3 regions of the Enterobacter quasiroggenkampii genome follow, and region 1 is predicted to be linked to each of the others. Evidence: predicted binding sites of a transcription regulator. Region 1 holds the regulator's gene; each other region holds the start of a gene.

What was found. Region 1 encodes Fur, which represses iron uptake genes when iron is present. Its sites were predicted from a motif close to ATAATAATGAGAACNACTATCAA; they were not measured.
Region 2: V1572_RS18890 (Nramp family divalent metal transporter) is a predicted target of Fur. The motif match lies at 1,034-1,056, and genes of this name have one in related genera.
Region 3: zupT (zinc transporter ZupT) is a predicted target of Fur. The motif match lies at 1,227-1,249, and genes of this name have one in related genera.

Annotation. Positions count from the first base shown of each region.
Region 1 covers NZ_CP143745.1:1,891,673-1,893,874, reverse strand. The annotation lists gene fldA (flavodoxin FldA) at 1-483, shown strand, start outside; gene fur (ferric iron uptake transcriptional regulator) at 774-1,220, shown strand; gene chiQ (ChiQ/YbfN family lipoprotein) at 1,314-1,640, opposite strand; gene chiP (chitoporin ChiP) at 1,688-2,202, opposite strand, start outside.
Region 2 covers NZ_CP143745.1:3,966,637-3,968,838, forward strand. The annotation lists gene V1572_RS18890 (Nramp family divalent metal transporter) at 1-994, opposite strand, end outside; gene V1572_RS18895 (NupC/NupG family nucleoside CNT transporter) at 1,343-2,202, shown strand, end outside.
Region 3 covers NZ_CP143745.1:4,579,204-4,581,405, forward strand. The annotation lists gene V1572_RS21770 (glutathionylspermidine synthase family protein) at 1-197, shown strand, start outside; gene ygiD (4,5-DOPA dioxygenase extradiol) at 277-1,065, opposite strand; gene zupT (zinc transporter ZupT) at 1,262-2,035, shown strand.

The DNA.
Region 1 (2,202 bases):
AATATCGCGAAAAACATTCAAAAACAGCTCGGTAAAGACGTTGCTGATGTGCATGACATCGCCAAGAGCAGCAAAGAAGATCTCGAAGGCTATGACATTCTGCTGCTGGGTATTCCGACCTGGTACTACGGTGAAGCCCAGTGTGACTGGGATGATTTCTTCCCGACGCTAGAAGAAGTGGACTTCAACGGTAAGCTGGTCGCCCTGTTTGGCTGCGGCGATCAGGAAGACTACGCCGAGTACTTCTGTGACGCGCTGGGTACCATCCGCGACATCATTGAGCCGAATGGCGCAGTGATCGTCGGCCACTGGCCGACCGCTGGTTACCACTTCGAAGCATCTAAAGGACTGGCCGATGACGATCACTTCGTGGGCCTGGCCATCGACGAAGACCGTCAGCCAGAACTGACCGCAGAGCGCGTTGAGAAATGGGTTAAGCAGATCCGTGAAGAACTGCACCTGGACGATATTCTTAACGCCTGATTTTTCTCGCGGCGCAACGGCGGTTGCGCCCGTGCACCAGGTCAAACCGATTAAATTAATTGCTACAATCTTTTAACTTTTTCGCCCAGACCTGTACAATGTCTCCCTGATAAATGTGGTTTTCCATCGAGCAAGTTTGTTGGTGATACCCCATTTTTATAAGCATATTTTGCCTGAGACTTGCAGTTTTCATTTAGCCATGGCAGTTCTATAATGAGACGCATTATCCCAGGTGCATTTTCTGTCACTTCCTACAGAAGTGAATCGTTTAGCAACAGGACAGATTCCGCATGACTGACAACAATACCGCATTAAAGAAGGCTGGCCTGAAAGTTACGCTTCCTCGGTTAAAAATCCTCGAAGTGCTTCAGGGTCCAGACAATCACCATGTCAGTGCGGAAGACCTTTATAAACGTCTTATCGACATGGGTGAAGAGATTGGGCTGGCTACCGTCTATCGCGTGCTGAACCAGTTTGATGACGCGGGCATTGTCACCCGTCATAATTTCGAAGGCGGTAAATCTGTATTCGAACTGACCCAGCAGCAGCACCACGATCACCTGATCTGCCTCGACTGTGGCAAGGTCATTGAATTTAGCGATGATTCCATCGAAGCGCGTCAGCGTGAAATCGCCGCGCGTCACGGTATCCGCCTCACCAACCACAGCCTGTACCTTTACGGTCACTGCGCTGAAGGCGACTGCCGTGAAGATGACCACGCGCACGACGCAAAATAAGCGAGTATTCATACTCTGAGCCAGCCGCAAGGTTGGCTTTTTTTTGCCTGAAAAAAAGCCCGGTAAGCGCAGCGCCACCGGGCGTAAAGCAACTTATTTATTGTTATTGCGTATCTCGTTCCAGATCTTGTCGCAACGCTTCGCCACTTCCTGATCGTTACCGGTTTTACGCGCCTGGATACAGGCCTGGTAATCCATCACCCGGACATTTTCCTGCGTCGCAAACTGCTCGTGCGCTTTTTCTTTCTTCAGCACATTCAGCACGCTCTGGCAGGCTTCAATTTTCTCCGGCGAGCCTTCCGCAGTATTAATACAGGCGCTGTAGGCCTCCCTGAGACGGGAGTCCTCTTTCGGTGCCTGAGTCTGGGCACACGCCACCAGCCCCGATGCCAATAGCGCGACGATTACGATTTTTTTCATCATATGCAGTCTCCGGTCCGGCGGGAGCTGACCCGCCGGACGATTCATCAGAAGATGGTGAACGGTGCGATAACCATGAATTTCACGTCACGTTCATCCTGGAAGATGTTGCCGTAACCGCCCGCGTAGCTCGGGATATCGGAGTGGTTGTCGTACTGGGTGAAGTGCAGTTTGAACATCGTGCCTTTCGCGCGGCCATCCTGCAGGGTATAGATTGCATCCAGGCTGTAGGAAGACTCTTTCAGGCGATAGTTTGGATCGTAGTAAGCATCCGGTGTTGCCATGTCGGCAGGTTTTGCATCCCAGGCGTAAGCGTAAGACGCGCCCACCGCCCAGCCAGGCAGGTTCCAGTTTTTCAGATCGTACATTGCGCCGAAGAAGACCGCTTTCTCACCGTCGGCGTTGAAGTCGGAGCGGTTATCCCACCAGATATCAAGACGACCGTTGGAGGAGGCGTAGGTCGGGGTCATACGCTGCAGGAAGTAGCCCTGCTGCCCTTCCGCCTTCACCCATGTACCTTCCAGACGCAAATCAACCTGACCGACCTTGTAGCCAAAGGTGA
Region 2 (2,202 bases), 2.1 Mb from region 1:
TGGTGACGGAGCGGCGCACCCACAGCGGAATATGGAACCGGACAAACCCCTGCATCACCACCTGGCCTGCCAGCGTACCCACCACTGTAGAAGAGAGACCAGCAGCCACCAGGCTAAGGCCAAATATCGTGGCGGCAGCATGGCTCAGCAGCGGCTCCAGCGTGAGATACGCCTGGTCGAGATCGGCAATACCGGTATGACCGTTAAAGTGGAAAGCGGCGGCTGCCGTTGCCATCATCGCCAGATTGACAAACCCCGCGATGGTCATGGCGATCGCGACGTCCCACTTGGTGGCGGAGTAACGCTCTTTACGCGTCCCACCGTGGAGATGCTGCGTCAGCGAGGAGTGCAGATAAATCACGTGCGGCATGATGGTCGCTCCCAGCACGCCGGCGGCCAGGAACACCGCTTCCGAGGTTGGCAGGCTTGGGATCGCCATCCCTTTAGCGAGCTGCGCCAGATTCGGCTGTGAGAAAATCAGTTCGACAATATAGGCCGCCGCCACAAACAGCAGCAGACCGCCAATGACCTTCTCCAGCGGCTTTTGACCCCGACGCTGTAGCATCAAGATCAGGAACGTGGCAATCCCGGTCAGTACCGCCCCCTGCAACAGCGACACGCCCAGAATCAGCTTAAAGCCGATTGCTGCGCCGATAAATTCAGCGAGGTCAGTAGCCATGGCGATGATTTCAGCCTGAACCCAGTAGAGCCAGACGGCGGGACGCGGATAATGGTCGCGGATTTGCTCCGCCAGGTTTTTACCCGTCGCAATCCCCAGCTTTGCGGAGAGCATCTGAATCAGCATCGCCATGAGGTTAGCCCAGACGACCACCCAGAGCAGCTTATAGCCGAAGCTGGCCCCGGCCTGAATATTGGTCGCAAAGTTACCTGGATCGATATAACCAATGGCAGCGATGAACGCAGGTCCCATTAATGCGAACCGCAACTTGCGCGCTGCTCTGCCACTGCTACCCTCTACGCGACTGTTTGTCATTTCTGCCTCTGAAATATAGCCTTTGCTATGTTTAATGCTATCAAAATGAGAATGATTATCAAGATCATTTATAAAGTTTGCAGTGATTTCTCTGATAGCTTTGAACGATAGATGGGCGGGTAAGCTGGGCGATCTAACAGAAACTCAAATCGCGGACTCTTTTGTGAAGACTAGCACACAAACTTAACTTTTCACTCATTTACCTAACATAACAAAAATGTATTGTGGATCACTATTTTTGAGACTCGTCACAGGATGTAACTATAGTGTGTCCTCGATCTCGTTTTCTTTTCTCTTGTTACATAGAATGTGCACGAAAATTAAACCTGCCTCATATTTGGAGCAAATATGGACCGCGTCCTTCATTTTGTCCTGGCACTTGTTGTCGTTACTGCACTCGCATTGCTGGTCAGCACAGACCGCAAAAAAATTCGTATTCGTTATGTTGTCCAACTGCTGGTCATTGAAGTTTTACTTGCGTGGTTCTTCCTGAACTCCAACGTAGGCCTCGGCTTCGTGAAAGGCTTCTCCGAAATGTTCGAAAAACTGCTCGGATTTGCCAACGAAGGGACCAACTTTGTCTTCGGTAAAATGAACGACGAAGGTCTGGCGTTCTTCTTCCTGAAGGTTCTCTGCCCTATCGTCTTCATCTCCGCGCTGATCGGTATTCTGCAGCACATCCGCGTTCTGCCGTTCGTGATCCGTGGAATTGGCTTCCTGTTATCCAAAGTGAACGGCATGGGTAAGCTGGAATCTTTCAACGCCGTCAGTTCCCTGATCCTCGGTCAGTCTGAGAACTTCATCGCGTATAAAGATATTCTCGGCAAAATGTCCCGCAACCGCATGTACACCATGGCGGCAACCGCAATGTCTACCGTTTCCATGTCTATCGTGGGCGCGTATATGACCATGCTGGAACCAAAATACGTGGTGGCTGCGCTGGTTCTGAACATGTTCAGCACCTTTATCGTTCTGTCGCTGATCAACCCGTACCGCGTTGACGCCAGTGAAGAGAATATCCAGATGTCAAACCTGCACGAAGGCCAGAGCTTCTTCGAAATGCTGGGTGAATACATCCTGGCCGGTTTCAAAGTCGCGATTATCGTTGCCGCCATGCTGATCGGTTTCATTGCGCTGATTTCTGGCCTGAACGCCCTGTTCGCCGCGGTGCTGGGTATCTCCTTCCAGGGCATTCTGGGCTACATCTT
Region 3 (2,202 bases), 2.0 Mb from region 1:
AAGCGGTTGAAGGGCCGTACGGTGAAGAAGGGATGATCGTCCAGGAGTTCTATCCACTGCCGAAGTTTGGCGACAGCTATACGCTAATTGGCAGCTGGCTCATTAACGATCAACCTGCTGGAATTGGCATTCGCGAAGATCGCGCGCTGATCACGCAGGACCTGTCACGGTTCTATCCGCATATTTTTGTGGAGTAAGATCTGCCGGGTGGCGGCTTCGCCTGACCCGGCCTACGGTTTTGTAGGCCCGGTAAGCGTAGCGCCACCGGGCATGTTTTCACCCTACCTGCACCGACAGCATACTCAGGCTTCCCATCTCAATCCCGTCGACCGGGATCGTCACCGGCTCCTGGCCATCCCACGCGCCAAGCACGTACAGCAGCGGCAGGAAATGCTCCGGCGTCGGGTTAGAGAGCGAACCGCCCTCATGATCCAGATAGTTCACCAGCGGATGTGCCTCAGCCGGACCCTGCCAGGTCAGGTTCGCTTTAACGTAGTCATTAAAAGCGGTCGCCCACGGGTAAGGCGTATTCTCACCGTGCCAGCGTGCCGTGCGCAGGTTGTGCACCACGTTGCCGCTTGCCACCAGCATGATGCCTTCATCACGAAGCGTTGCCAGCTTACGGCCCATCTCCAGATGCCAGGCGGCCGGTTTGGTGCTGTCGATGCTCAGCTGCACCATCGGGATATCCGCATCAGGATACATTTTAATCAACACGCCCCACGAGCCGTGGTCAAAACCCCAGGCTTCTTTATCCAGCGCAACCGGAACAGGCGCCAGCAGTTCCACCAGCCTTTGTGCCAGCTCAGGCGAGCCGGGGGCCGGATAGTGCGTGTCATACAGCGCCTGCGGGAAGCCGCCAAAATCATGAATGGTCTTTGGCGCTTCCATGGCGGTCACGCCCGTGCCGCGGGTGAACCAGTGCGCGGATACCACCACAATCGCTTTTGGACGCGGCAGCGTCTCGCCCAGGCTACGCCATGCGCGGGTATAGACGTTGTCTTCCAGAACGTTCATTGGGCTGCCGTGGCCTAAAAACAGGGCTGGCATACGGGAAGAAGTCATGATGATATCCTTACAGAAGGTGTCAATTTAATGGTGCTACATTACGCGCAATCCGGCAAAGATGAACGCAGATAAGCGTGAAGATCATCATCAGGAAATTTGAATGTAAGGAATGTGTAAAGCCGGGGTTCGCCCCTCGCTTTGCCAGAAATGAATCATTTATATTAATGAGAATCATTATCATAAGGAGCAATGCATGTCAGTCCCTCTGATCCTGACCATACTGGCGGGCGCCGCGACGTTCATCGGCGCGATCCTCGGCGTGCTTGGTCAAAAGCCATCAAACCGCGTGCTGGCCTTCTCGCTGGGCTTTGCTGCCGGGATCATGCTGCTCATCTCCCTGATGGAGATGCTCCCTGCGGCGCTGGGCACGGAAGGCATGTCTCCGCTGCTGGGCTACGGCATGTTTGTCGTTGGCCTGCTGGGATACTTCGCGCTCGACCGCATGTTGCCCCACGCGCACCCTCAGGACTTAATGCAAAAAAACGTAGCGCCCGCGCCGCGCAACATTAAGCGCACCGCCATTTTGCTGACGCTCGGCATAAGCCTGCACAACTTCCCGGAAGGCGTGGCGACGTATGTCACCGCCAGCAGCAACCTGGAAATGGGCCTCGGCATCGCCCTGGCGGTGGCGTTGCACAATATTCCTGAAGGACTCGCGGTGGCCGGTCCGGTCTATGCCGCTACGGGCTCAAAGCGCACGGCAATCTTCTGGGCCGGAATCTCCGGCATGGCGGAAATTCTCGGCGGCGTGCTGGCCTGGCTCATCCTCGGTAGCCTGGTTTCGCCGGTCGTCATGGCTGCCATTATGGCCGCGGTTGCGGGGATTATGGTTGCGCTGTCGGTAGACGAGCTGATGCCGCTGGCGAAAGAGATCGATCCAAACAACAACCCAAGCTATGGCGTCCTGTGCGGGATGTCGGTGATGGGGCTAAGTCTGGTCTTACTTCAGGCCGCAGGCATTGGCTGACGTGACGGGCGCCTCCTGAAACGGAGGCACCTATTATTTGTTAAAGGAATAACTTTTTACGGAATATACGCCCCGCCTCCTTCCTTATAAAAAAATCAAGTTTTTTATTGAACATTATTGTGCGTAATAACACTAAACAATGCATCCGGCATTATAATTTACACTTC